Regions from separate parts of the Micromonospora chersina genome, predicted to be linked through region 3. Evidence: riboswitches for the same ligand, from Rfam matches in the RefSeq annotation. Region 3 holds a riboswitch; each other region holds the start of a gene.
The links. A riboswitch is a leader RNA that binds a small molecule or an ion and turns the genes downstream of it on or off. The one in region 3 is predicted to bind cyclic di-AMP.

Region 1 (4,166 bases), 3.2 Mb from region 3:
CGGGCCGCCGTCAAGGGCGGCGCAACGTATGAAACGCGTATCACGTAAATCTTGACGTACCTTGGACTGCGTGTGACGGTTGGTCCCGAGGCCGCCTCCGTCGCCGGCCGGCTGACCAGGTCTTTTTCGCCCGAGGACGAGGTGAGGATGGATGCCGCCGACCACTCCCGAACAGGCGCTCGCCGAACTCCAGGCCGGTAACCGGCGGTTCGTCACCGGTGTCCCGCGTCATCCGAACCAGGACGCCGGACACCGGGCGGCGGTCGCCGACGGGCAGCACCCGTTCGCGGTGATCGTCGGCTGCTCCGACTCCCGGCTCGCCGCCGAGATCATCTTCGACCGCGGCCTCGGTGACCTCTTCGTGGTCCGCACCGCCGGGCACACCGCCGGCCCCGAGGTGCTCGGCAGCGTCGAGTACGCGGTGACCGTGCTGGGCACCCCGCTCGTGGTGGTGCTCGGCCACGACTCGTGCGGCGCGGTCCAGGCCGCCCGCGAGGCGGTCCGCACCGGCACCTCGCCGGCCGGGCACCTCGGCGCCGTGGTGGACGCCGTCGCGCCCAGCCTGCTCCGGGCCGGCCGGGACGGCGTGGAGGACCTGGACGCCATCATCGACATCCACATCGCGCAGACCGTCGAGGCCCTGGTGGCCCGGTCCGCCGTGCTGGCCGAGCGGGTGGACGCCGGCGCGTGCACGATCGTCGGCATGGCGTACCGGCTGAGCGCCGGCGAGGCGCGCATCGTGGCCCAGATTCCGGCCACCGCGCCGGTCACGCCGGTGCCGGCCCCGGCCGCGCCCGCCGACCCGGCGCTCGCCGGCTGAACGATCCGCCGAACGTCGAGGGGCCGGCCCGCATCGCGGACCGGCCCCTCTCGGCGTACGTCGTCAGAGCAGCGACATGTGCACGTGGTCGGTGTGGTTGGAGGGTCCGCTGTAGGACTTCCAGCCGGTGGCCGGGAACCAGATCTGCCGGTTCCAGATCACGTAGTAGATGCCGAGCCGGTCGGCGTTGCGGATGAGGAAGGCGGCGACGTTGTTGCCGTACATCCGCTGGTCCTTGGTCCGCCACGGGGAGAAGCCGCTGTTCTGGAGCGACCAGTCGCAGGCGCGGCCCTTGGGGTGCTCCCACGGCCCGCCCGGGCGGTAGCAGCCCACGAAGCGGTTGAAGCCGGCCCGCTTCACCTCCTTGTACGCGTGCAGTGTGCGCGGGGTGATGCAGCCCGAGGTGGTCGGGTCGTTCTCGCTGCACGACTCCGGCTTCCAGTCGCCGTCGGCGGTCCGGCCGGGGCCGACCCGGGCGACCGGTGAGGTGGCCGAGACCAGGCCGCCGGTGAAGCCGATGCCGCCGACCAGTTGCAGCGCCTTCTCCGTCTCGGCCTTCTCGCGGGCCATCGCGTTCTTCTGCTTCTCCTGCTCGCGCACCTCGATGTCGAGCGCGATCTTGGCCTGCTCGGCGCGGTTCTTCGCGGCGTTGATGGCGGCGAGCTTCTGCGCGTTCATCAGGTTCAGCTCGTCGAGGGCGGCCGCCCGCCGGACGAACGAGTCGGGCGTGCTGCTGTCCAGCAGCATGGCCATGGCGCCCATCCGGCCGGTGCGGTAGGACTGCGCGGCCATCTGGGCCACCTGCGGGCTGAGCGCGTCGAATTCGCTCTGCGCGGCCTTCACCTCGAGGGCGAGCTGGAGCTGGCGCTTGCGCGACTTGTCCAGCTTCGCCTTGGCCTGGAGGTAGGCCCGGTTGGCGGCGTCGATGGCCTCGGTGATGAGGGGGTCGTCGTCGTCCTCGGAGTGCCCCGAGGGGGTGGGGGTGCTCGGAGCGGCCGTCGCCGGGGTCGGCCCCACCAGCACGGTGAGCGCGGCCACGACGGCCACCACGGGGGTCAGCCAGCGCCGCAGGGGTGCCGTCACAGTGTTCCCTTCCGTCGGCCGCCGACCGGGTTAGCTGACGGGTTCGGGACGGAAGTGGCCCCTACCGCTCGCGCGGATTCACCCCATGTACCTGGTTCCCCGGCTCGCCCGCGGGCGATTGGGCGGCGGCACCGCTGGCGCCGGTGCGCGCCTTCGGCGGTGACCGGCAGCGAGGTTACCCGAGAGTCCTCCCGGTGTTCTACGTCCGGAAGCCGACCAATAGCGAGAATTCGTCCTCGCCGTGCGTGACCAGGATCGCGTTTGGAATCCGTCATCACGCTGCGGAGTGTCACCATGCGGCCTCCGTGTTCCTGTCGCCGCCGGGCCACCCGCCGGCCCGCTGCCCGGGCGCCCCGCCGAGCGCCTCCAGCGCCTCGTCCCGCCCGGCCGGCGGCCGGGGCGCGGGAGGGTCGGCCGGGCCCTCGGTGGTCCCGCGCCGCCCGGCGGTGGTGACCACCGCGGCCAGTCCGGTGGTCAGCGGTACGGCGGCGATCAGGCCGAGCGTGGCCACCGCGCTGCGGACGATCTCCTGGGCCAGGAACTCGCTCGTCAGGATCTGGCTCACCGGCCGGGAGTCGGCGACGAGCAGGAGCAGCAGCGGCAGCGAGGCGCCCGCGTACGCCAGCACGATGGTGTTGACGGTGGAGGCGATGTGCGCGCGGCCCACCCGGGTGGCCGCCCGGTAGAGGTGCCGGCGGGACAGCGCCGGGTTGGCGTGGGCCAACTCGGTGACAGTGGCCGCCTGGGTGACCGTGACGTCGTCCAGCACGCCCAGCGAGCCGATGACGATGCCGGCGAGCAGCAGGCCGTGCAGGTCGACGTCGCCCTGGAACATCGACAGGGTGGTCGCGTCCTCGCTGCCGAATCCGGTGAGGTGGGTGGCGGCCGTGGCCAGGGTGCCGAGCACACCTGTCAGCACCAGGCTGCCGAGCGTGCCGAGCACGGCCACCGAGGTCTGCGCGGTGACCCCGTGCGTCAGGTAGAGCACCACGAACATGATCAGCGCGGCGCCCACGATCGCCACGAGCAGCGGCGGCTGGCCGGCGCCGATCCCGGGCAGCACGAAGCCGAGCAGGATGGCGAAACTCGCCACCAGCCCGCCGAGCGCGGCCAGCCCGCGCCACCTGCCGAACGCCACGATCGCCACGGCGAAGAGCACCGCCAGCCAGACCAGCGGCGTGCCTCGCTGGTGCTCGGCGATGTTGTAGCTCTTCACCGCCGGGTCGGCCGGGTCGATCAGCTCGACCAGGATCACCTCGTCGCCGACCTCGACCCGGGGCGCGCCCGGGCCGGAGGGCACCGGAGTCTCGACCTGCCGCCCGGCGTCCGGGCCCTGCTCGGCGGCGACGGTCACCGTCCCGCACGGCCCGGCCGAACCGCCGGGGCTCCCCTCCGGCGCCTCCGGGGTCGGCGGGCAGGGCACGGTCACCACCCGGGTCACCGTGCCGTGGTAGCGGGGCAGTGCCGGGGCGTCCGCCGCTTCCCGGTCCTGCCGGGGCCAGAGCACCAGCGCGGCCACCACGGTGATCAGGAAGAGCGGCACCACCGTGGCGACCAGGATCCGCCGTACCCCCGGTGGGGCCGACGGAGCGGGACGGGTGTGGTCGGCGCCCATGGCGTCTCTCCCAACGATTCGCAACGGGATTCGTGTCTCCGGGCCGGCCGGTTCGCCGGACCGGCCGGTGCGCCGCGGGACGGGCGCGGCCGGGTCGTCGCCCCGGAATGGTAGCCAGGCGGGTCGGAGACGCCCCGGGACACGGTGCCGCGGCGGTTCCCCCGGGGCGTACCCGAGCGGCCGGTTACCGTGGTGGCATGGCGGGCACGGCGGCGACCGGACGGTGGGTCCGGCTCCTGCTGCTCGTCTGCACGCTTGTCGGGCTGACCGCCATGCACACCCTGGGCCACGGCGCGCACTCCCCGTCCGGACAGCCGGCGGGGCATCCGGCCGGGCACTCCGCAGCGCTCGCCATGGTGGCGGACTGCGAGGGCGACCGCTGCACCGCACGCGCCCTGCCGCCGGGCGACCCGGGCGCGGATCCGTCCGGGTGGAGCGTCTGCCTGGCGGTGCTCGGCGCGTTCGCCGTCGCGCTGCTGGTCGTCGTGCTGCTGCGGACCGGGTCACGGTCCGCCGTCGCGGCGGCCGGCGGCCCGCTCCGGCACCCCGCCGGCCCGCGCGCCCCGCCGCCCCGGGCCTTCGGGCTGCGCCTGGCGACGACGTCGGTGCTGCGCAGATAGGACGCCTCGACGCGAGGGGACCGGACCA
Region 2 (4,166 bases), 5.4 Mb from region 3:
AGCGTGCTGGAGACGGTCGGCGCGACCACCAGGTCGACGCGAAGGTGGGTGTCGGCCGCCCCGGCCAGTTCGCCGAGGTGCCGGACCCGCGGGGTGAGCAGGAGCAGCACCAGCGTGAGCACCACTGTCGTGACGGCGAACTTCACCAGCACCCAGCGCCAGCGCAGCAGACCCCACGGGGTGAGCAGCGCGCTGGCCAGCCCGACCAGCCAGACCACCACGCTCAGCGGGGCGAACAGCCAGGTGACCAGCAGCGCGGCCGCCGGGTAGACCACCTCGGGGTCGGCCCCGCGCAGCCCGGCCACGCCGAGGGTGAGCAGCACCAGGTCGGCGCCGAGCCAGCCCACCGAGGTGACCACGTGCAGGGTGAGCAGGGCCTTGCGTCCGGCGGGGGAGAGTCGAGTCATGCCCCCGATGCTCGGCCGTCGCGGGCGCCACGTCGTGGGCCGCGCGGCGACACCCGGCGTACGTCGTGGGGCGTAGGCCGGGTGCCGCCGGGGCGGGTCAGTACACCGACAGGTGCACGTGGTTGGTGTGGTCGCTGGACGGGTCGCCGTTACCGCCGCTGTACGCCTTCCAGCCGCTGCTGGGCAGCCAGATCTGCTTGTACCAGATCACGTACAGCACGGCGAGGGCGTCGGCGTTGCGGATGAAGTAGGCGGCCAGGTTGTTGCCGTACGTCTTGTCGCCGCCGCTGGCCACGCCGCCGAAGCCGTCCGTCTGCGCGGCGAAGTCGCAGGCCCGCCCCTTCGGGTGCTCGCCCGAGCCGCTGGGCCGGTAGCAGGAGACGTACCGGGTGAAGCCGGCCGCCTTGGCCTGCTGGAGCGCGTGCAGCGTACGCGGGGTGATGCAGCCGTCGGCGGGCGTCGGGTCGTTGACGCTGCACGACTCGGGCGGCCAGGAGCCGTCGGCGTTGCGCGGGGCCGGCTTCGCGTTCGCCGAGGAGGTGCCCTGCACGCTGCCGCCGCCGCTGCTGGACGCGCGGTCGTTGGCCACCTCCAGGGCGCGTTCGGCCTGCTGCTTGCGCTTGGCCATCACGGCGACCTGCTTGCGCTGCTCCTGGATCTCGCCGGTGAGCGCGGCCTGCGTGCGGGTGGCCTCGTCCCGGGTCTCGATGAGGTCGCGCAGCGCCCGGTCCTCGTGCGCGGCCACCTGCTCCAGCGCCGCCGCGCGGTCCATGAAGCCCTCCGGGCTGCTGCTGCCGAGCAGCGCCGCGGCCGTGCCCATCCGCCCGGCCCGGTACGCCACCCCGGCGATCTCGCCGACCTTGGCGTCGCGCACGGTCAACTCGGCGTTGACCGTCTTGAGTTGGGCGGTGAGCTGTTGCTGCCGGGTCACCGAGCGGTTCAACGCGGCCCGCGCCTCCAGCCAGCCCTTGCTGGCCGCGTCGAGTTGGGCGCGCAGCGCCGGGGTGCCGCCCTCGTCGTCGCCGGGTGCGGCGGCGAGCAGGCCGGTAGCCGGGGACGCCGAGGCGGGGGAGACCGGCGCGGCCACGACGCCGAGGGTGAGCGTCGCGATGAGCAGGGCCGCCAACCGGGCGGCCGTCCGTCGTACAGGTGCCACTGGGGGCATTCACGTGTCCTTCCGTCAACCGCCGACCGGGTTAGCTGACGGGTTCGGGACGGAAGATCCCTACCGCTGACGCGGATGCACCCCACGAACGTGGTTCCCCGGCTCGCCCCTGCGGGCGATTAGGCGACGGCCGCCGCAGGCGCCGGTGGGCGCCGCCCGGCGGTGGCCGCGGTCGAGCCTACCGGCGTTGCTCCGGGCCGGCTTCGCAGGTGGGAGCCGGTGGCCCGGTCAAAACCGGCACAAGTGCACAATAGCCACTTGGATTTAAGATTGCCCTAATTACCACTCGACCGCACCGCAGGCCCCCGGCGACGCTCCGGGTTCGATCTGCAACGTGGCGTGATCGATCGAGAAGTCCTCGTGCAGGGCGGTGCGGGCCGCGGCCAGCACGTCGCCCACCTCGGCGCCGGGGACCATGGTGAGGTGCGCCGAGGCCACCTCCATGCCCGAGGTGAGCGTCCAGACGTGCAGGTCGTGCACCTCGGCGACGCCGGGCACGGCGGCCAGGCGATCGTGCACGGCGGTCACCTGGAGGTGCTCCGGGGCGGCCTGGACCAGGATGCGGACGGCGGCGCGGCCGAGCCGCCAGGTGCGGGGGAGGATGAACAGCCCGATCGCCACGGCGACCAGCGGGTCGGCCCACCACCAGTCGGTGAGCGCGATGACCACGGCGGCGCCGATCACCCCGAGCGAGCCGAGCAGGTCGCCCAGCACCTCCAGGTACGCCCCGCGCAGGTTGATGCTCTCCTCGGCGCCGGCGCGCAGCAGCGCGAACGCGGCGATGTTGGCGAGCAGGCCGAGCACCGCCACGGCGAGCATCGGCCCGGCCAGCACCTCCGGCGGCTCGCCGAACCGGCGTACCGCCTCGATCAGGACGTAGACCGCCACGGCGCCCAGCAGCACCGCGTTGGCCAGCGCGGCGAGCACCTCCAGCCGGTAGAGCCCGAAGGTGCGCTGCGGATCGGTGTCGGCGCGCCGGGTGGCGCTGATCGCGGCGAGGGCCATGCCGATGCCGAGGACGTCGGTGAACATGTGCCCGGCGTCGGAGAGCAGGGCCAGCGAGCCGGTGGCGAACGCGGCCACCGCCTCGACCGCCATCAGGGCGGTGAGCAGCCCGAACGCGGCCCAGAGGCGACCACGGTGACGGTGCGCGGCGTTGGCCACCGCGCCGCTGTGGTCATGACCTGCGCCCACGCCCACACCCTCCGTCCGTCGCCCCGGCCGAGCTCAATCTATGCTCACATCGCTATATGTGCAAGTGAACGTCGGGGCGGGCAGCCGTCGTCAGCCGACCGGGTCGAGCGTGGTGAGGCGCTGGGTGGCCCGGGAGAGCGCCACGTAGAGGGTGCGCACGCCCGACCCCGGATCGGCCCGGATCTCGCTCGGTGCGACAAGCACCACCCCGTCGTACTCCATGCCCTTGGCCTGGAGGCTGGTCACCACCTGGAGCCGGCCGCCGAGGTCGCCCACCCAGCCGGCCACCTCGTCCCGGCGCGGCACCGGCGTGATCACGCCCACCGTGCCCTCGACCTCCGCCAGCAGCGCGCGGGCCGCCGCCGCGGTGGCGGCGGGCAGCTCGGCGGCGGGCACGGTCCGCTCGACCGGCGCGACGCCGGTGGACCGGACCGCGGTGGGCAGCGGCAGGTCCGGGTGGACGCGGCGGATCTCCGCGGCCGCCACCGCGAAGATCTCCGCCGAGTTGCGGTAGTTGGTGGTCAGCTCGTAGCGGTACCGGCGGCGCCGGCCCAGCGCCTGGTCCCGCGCCCGGGCGAGCTCCTGCGCGTCGCCGGTCCAGGCGGTCTGCGCCGGGTCGCCCACCACCGTCCAGGAGGCCAGCCGGCCGCGCCGGCCGATCATCCGCCACTGCATCGGGGAGACGTCCTGCGACTCGTCGACCACCACGTGCGCGTAGTCGCGGTAGTCCTCCGGGCGCTCCCGGGCGGCGGCCCGGGCGGCCCGCTGCCGGTCGGCGGCCGTGCTCAGCTCGCGGACGCCGCCGGCCAGCTGGAACGGGTCCCGCTTCGGCCTCGCCCGCTGCACCGGCTTGCCGAGCAGCGCGTCCAGCTCGTCCAGCAGCGCCACGTCCGCGATGGTGAGCCCCTCGGCGGCCAGGCTCCGGTACGCCTGCGTCAACAGCCGGATCTCGGCCCCCGACAGGACGCCGCCGGCGTACCGGCGCAGCCGCTCCGGGCGGGCCAGCCAGTCCAGCACGTGCCGCGGGTGCAGCCGGGGCCACCAGGCCTTGAGGAACTCGCGGAACTCCGGCCGCTCGATGATCTCGTCCTCGAACGCGGGCTGCTCCGGCAGCCGGCCGATCCGCAGCGTGCGGGCCTGCGCCCACAACGCCGCGAGCACGGCGTCGAAGGCCGCCCGGCGCACCTCGTTGCGGCGCGCGCCCCGGGACAGCGTCCGGTCCCGGATCGCGTCCAGCTCGGCCCGCTCCAGCCGGAGCAGCTCGCCCCGGTAGAGCAGGCGCAGCTCGGTGGGGGAGTCGGGCACCGCGTCCCGGACCGCGCGCTCCAGCACCCGGCGCATCCGCAGCGACCCCTTCACGGCCGCCACCTCGGGCGGGTCGGTGCGGGTCGCCGACAGGC
Region 3 (4,166 bases):
CGTCGGGCAGCTGCACCGGCCAGAAGCTGGCCAACCCCGGCTTCGAGTCCGGCAACGTGAGCTGGACCGCCAGCTCCGGCGTCATCACGAACGACACCGCCCAGGCCGCGCACGGCGGCTCCTACAAGGCGTGGCTCGACGGCTACGGCACGACGCACACCGACACGCTCTCGCAGTCGGTGACGATTCCGGCCGGCTGCCGGGCGACGCTGAGCTTCTGGCTGCACATCGACAGCGCGGAGTCGACCACGACCACCGCCTACGACAAGCTGACCGTGAAGGCGGGCAGCACCACCCTGGCCACCTACTCCAACCTCAACAAGGCCACCGGCTACGTGCAGCGGTCCTTCGACATCTCGTCGCTGGCCGGCACCACCGCCACCATCTCCTTCAGCGGCGTGGAGGACAGCTCCCTGCAGACCTCCTTCGTCGTCGACGACACCGCGGTCACCCTGAGCTGATCGCAGCGGAGCGGCCGGTCGTCGTCCTCCCGACGGCCGGCCGCTTCGTCGTTCCCGCGGCAGGTCGCCGGCCGGGGCGCACCGGCCGGACGCCGGTCAGGCCGGGCGGGCCGCGCCGGAGCCGGCGCCGTCGCGGCGGATCCGGGCCGCGACGCCCTCCATGGCCCGACCGAATCGCTCCATGTCCCGCGCGGACTGCTCGGGCAGGCCGCCGAGCCGCGCGGCGAGGGCGTCCACGTCCGCCTGGGCCGAGGCGCTGACCCGGGCGTCCAGCTCGGTGAGGGCGGCGTTCACGGCCGACACCAGGTGCCCGCAGAGGGCCTCGACGGACTCCCCGGCCAACGCGGGGTCGACGGTGACGGACTCCAGCCGGCCACCCTGGACGGCGACGGCACGGACCCGGCCGCCGGCCGCGGCGCCCTCGGCCCGGAGCAGCTCGCCCGGCGCGCCGTCGGGGTGCTCGGCGGCCCGGGACCGCATCGCGGAGAGCGCCTGTTGGGTCCTGGTCAGCAGCTCGTCGAGGCTCGCGGCCGCGGAGAACGGGTCGTTGGTCATATCCGCGCTTTCTTCACGTCTTTCCGAGCACCGTGACGATAGCAACCACCCCCGACGCGGGCGCCGGTGAGCCCGCCCGAACCCGGTCCGACACGAACGCCCGGCCGGGATCCCCGGCCGGGCGTTCGTGGTGCGGTGGACCGGCCCGCACGGGGCCGTTCCGGTGGGGTCTCAGCGCAGGCGCAGCTTCTGGCCCGGGAAGATCAGGCCGGGGTTCGCGCCCACCACGTCCTTGTTGCGCTCGTAGAGGGCCTGCCAACCGCCGGCCACGTTCTTCGCGTCGGCGATCTCGGAGAGGGTGTCTCCGGACCGGACGACGTAGCTGCCGGCGCCGCTCGTGCCCGGCGTGCCACGCCGCTCGCTTCGGACGGTCGGCCGGTCGGCGCGCGACTTCCGCTCCGTGGTGGCCTTCTTGGCGGACTTCGTCGAGCCCGAGTCCTTGCTGGCGTACCTCTTGGTGGAGCCGCCCTTCTTGCCGCAGACCGGCCAGGCGCCGATGCCCTGCCCGTCGAGGACCTTCTCGGCGATGGCGATCTGCTCGCTGCGGCTGGCCAGGTCGGCGCGGCTGGCGTACTTCTGGCCGCCGTAGCCGTTCCAGGTGCTCCGGGAGAACTGGAGCCCGCCGTAGTAGCCGTTGCCGGTGTTGATGTGCCAGTTGCCGCCGGACTCGCACTGGGCGACGGCGTCCCAGTTGACGCCGGCGGCGCTGGCCGGGGCGGCCGGGCCGAGAAGGGCGGCGGCGCCGGTGGCGGCGCCGACGACGAGCGCCCCGACGGCGGTGCGACGCTGCGCGGTCCGTCGGTGACGGGCGACGTGTTCACTTGCCATGTGGGTTTCCTCCACGCCGACGAGGTGAGCTGTCGGGTTCGGGCCGAGGAGCCCGGCCGCCGGTGGCGGCTTCACCCCGAGGTGTCGTGCACCGAGGAACGTGGTTCCCCCGCTCCCGCCTGAGGTCCAGGTACCACCGGGCCGGCGGCGGGATTAGGCGTTGCCGGCCCGTGGTGTCCGCGATCGCGAACGGAATCGACGTTAGGAACGTTTTGCGACGAACGCCCACTTCTTGTGAGGTTCTTCACCCGGCCGGGCGAAGGTCGCCCCGTTCGAGTTGCGCACCGTCCGAAGGGGGCTTATTGAGGGGCGGCTCAGTAGGTCAGGCCGTATCCCTGCGGGAAGAGCGGGACCTGACCGTCGCCCGCGTTGATGGGCTGCTGGCTGACCGAGTTCATCCAGGTCATCGGCAGTTTGCCGGTCGGCGCGTACCCGCCGAAGAGGACGTCGGCCACGCCGCCGCCCTCGGTGCCGGGCAGCCAGGACGCCAGCAGCGCGTTCCACCGTGGCAGCTCGGCGGCCACGTCCAGCGGCCGGCCGCTGACCAGCACCACGATCACCGGCACGCCCGAGTTGCGCAGCGTCGTGATGGTACGCAGGTCGTCGCGGTCCAGGCTCATGCTGCCGGTGCGGTCGCCCTGGCCCTCGGCGTACGGTGTCTCGCCGACCACCGCGATCGCCGCCCGGTAGGTCCTGTCGATGCCGGTGCCGCGCTGGTTGTACGTGACAGTCGTGGTCGGACCGGCGGCCGCCCGGATGCCCTGGAGGATGGTGGTGCCGGGCGTGACGGCGCCGGACGAGCCCTGCCAGGAGATGGTCCACCCGCCGCTCTGGTTGCCGATGTTGTCGGCGTTCTTCCCGGCCACGAAGATCTTGTTGTTGTCCCGGGCCAGCGGGAGCACGCCGCCGTCGTTCTTGAGCAGCACCTGGGACTGCCGCACGGCCTGGCGGGCCAGCGCGCGGTGCGCCGCGCCGCCCACCGTCGAGGTCCTGCTCCGGTCGGTGTACGGCCGCTCGAAGAGGCCCAGCTCGAACTTCTTCGTGAGGATCCGCCGGTTGGCGTCGTCGATCCGGCTCATCGGCACATGCCCGTTCTGTACCTCGGCCCGCAGCGTGCTGAGGAAGGTCTTCCAGGCCGTCGGCACCATCACCATGTCGATGCCGGCGTTGACGGCGGCGCTCACCTCGGCGGCCGTGAACCCGCTGGCGCCGTCGATCTGGTCGATGCCGTTCCAGTCGGACACCACGAAGCCGGAGAAGCCCAACTCCCCCTTCAGGACGTCGGTGATCAGGTAGCGGTGGCCGTGCAGCTTCACCCCGTTCCAGCTGCTGTAGGAGATCATCACCGAGCCCACGCCGCGCTGCACCGCGGCCTGGAACGGCGGCAGGTGGATGGCCCGCAGGTCGGCCTCGCTGAGCTGGGTGTCGCCCTGGTCGTCGCCGCCGGTGGTGCCGCCGTCGCCCACGTAGTGCTTGGCGGTGGCGAGCACCGACGTGGGCCCGCCCAGGGTGGTGCCCTGGAGGCCGGTGACCAGGGTGGACAGGCTCGACGGCAGGTCCGGCGTCTCCCCGAACGACTCGTAGGTGCGGCCCCACCGGTCGTTGCGGGCCACGCAGAGGCAGGGGGCGAAGTTCCAGTCCACACCGGTGCCGGTGATCTCCTCGGCGACGGCCTGGCCGATCTGCTGGACCAGCGCCGGGTCACGCGTCGCACCGAGGCCGATGTTGTGCGGGAAGATGGTCGCCCCGTACACGTTGTTGTGCCCGTGCACGGCGTCGACGCCGTAGATCATCGGGATGCCGAGCGGGGTGGCCAGGGCGGCGCGCTGGAAGCCGTCGTACATGTCGGCCCAGGACGTGGCGGTGTTCGGCGTGGGCGCGGAGCCGCCGCCCGAGAGGACCGAGCCGAGCCGGTACGTGGTGAGGTCGCTCGCGGTGACCGAGCCGCGCTCCGCCTGGGTCATCTGGCCGAGCTTCTCGTCGAGGGTCATCCGGGCGAGCAGGTCGGCGACGCGGGTGGCGACGGGCAGCGTCGGGTCCTGGTACGGCAGGCCGGCCGCGGTGGCCGGGGCGGGCGCGGCCAGGGCGGTGACCGCGACGAGCAGGAGGGCGAGGGCGAGCGGACGGGGGCGGTGGTGGTGACGGATCACGGGTCGCTCCTTCCGGAGGAACGCTGGGGCCGTTCACCGGCACCCTATGCCCGTGAGCATCGACTGTGAACAATCCGTGCCGGTTCCGGAACCGCCGGGCGGGCGGGCGCCGGCGCGGGCTACCGTGGCAGGGTTCGCGCAAGATCGGCTAGAGGCGGCGAGGCATGAGCGA

Region 1: it holds a riboswitch for cyclic di-AMP, as region 3 does, so the genes downstream of both, GA0070603_RS17100 (coiled-coil domain-containing protein) here and GA0070603_RS02035 (LysM peptidoglycan-binding domain-containing protein) in region 3, are expected to answer to the same signal.
Region 2: it holds a riboswitch for cyclic di-AMP, as region 3 does, so the genes downstream of both, GA0070603_RS27375 (coiled-coil domain-containing protein) here and GA0070603_RS02035 (LysM peptidoglycan-binding domain-containing protein) in region 3, are expected to answer to the same signal.

What each region holds. Positions count from the first base shown of each region.
Region 1 is NZ_FMIB01000002.1:3,707,037-3,711,202, reverse strand. Features, by position in the region: gene GA0070603_RS17105 (carbonic anhydrase) at 152-820, shown strand; gene GA0070603_RS17100 (coiled-coil domain-containing protein) at 884-1,903, opposite strand; cyclic di-AMP (ydaO/yuaA leader) riboswitch at 1,908-2,038, opposite strand; gene GA0070603_RS17095 (YibE/F family protein) at 2,193-3,518, opposite strand; gene GA0070603_RS17090 (DUF6153 family protein) at 3,716-4,138, shown strand.
Region 2 is NZ_FMIB01000002.1:5,864,751-5,868,916, forward strand. Features, by position in the region: gene GA0070603_RS27370 (hypothetical protein) at 1-407, opposite strand, end outside; gene GA0070603_RS27375 (coiled-coil domain-containing protein) at 505-1,572, opposite strand; cyclic di-AMP (ydaO/yuaA leader) riboswitch at 1,578-1,708, opposite strand; gene GA0070603_RS27380 (cation diffusion facilitator family transporter) at 1,852-2,766, opposite strand; gene GA0070603_RS27385 (HelD family protein) at 2,857-4,166, opposite strand, start outside.
Region 3 is NZ_FMIB01000002.1:467,132-471,297, reverse strand. Features, by position in the region: gene GA0070603_RS02045 (M4 family metallopeptidase) at 1-461, shown strand, start outside; gene GA0070603_RS02040 (YbaB/EbfC family nucleoid-associated protein) at 558-1,016, opposite strand; gene GA0070603_RS02035 (LysM peptidoglycan-binding domain-containing protein) at 1,188-1,844, opposite strand; cyclic di-AMP (ydaO/yuaA leader) riboswitch at 1,850-2,004, opposite strand; gene GA0070603_RS02030 (glycoside hydrolase family 3 protein) at 2,159-3,994, opposite strand; gene GA0070603_RS02025 (LLM class flavin-dependent oxidoreductase) at 4,159-4,166, shown strand, end outside.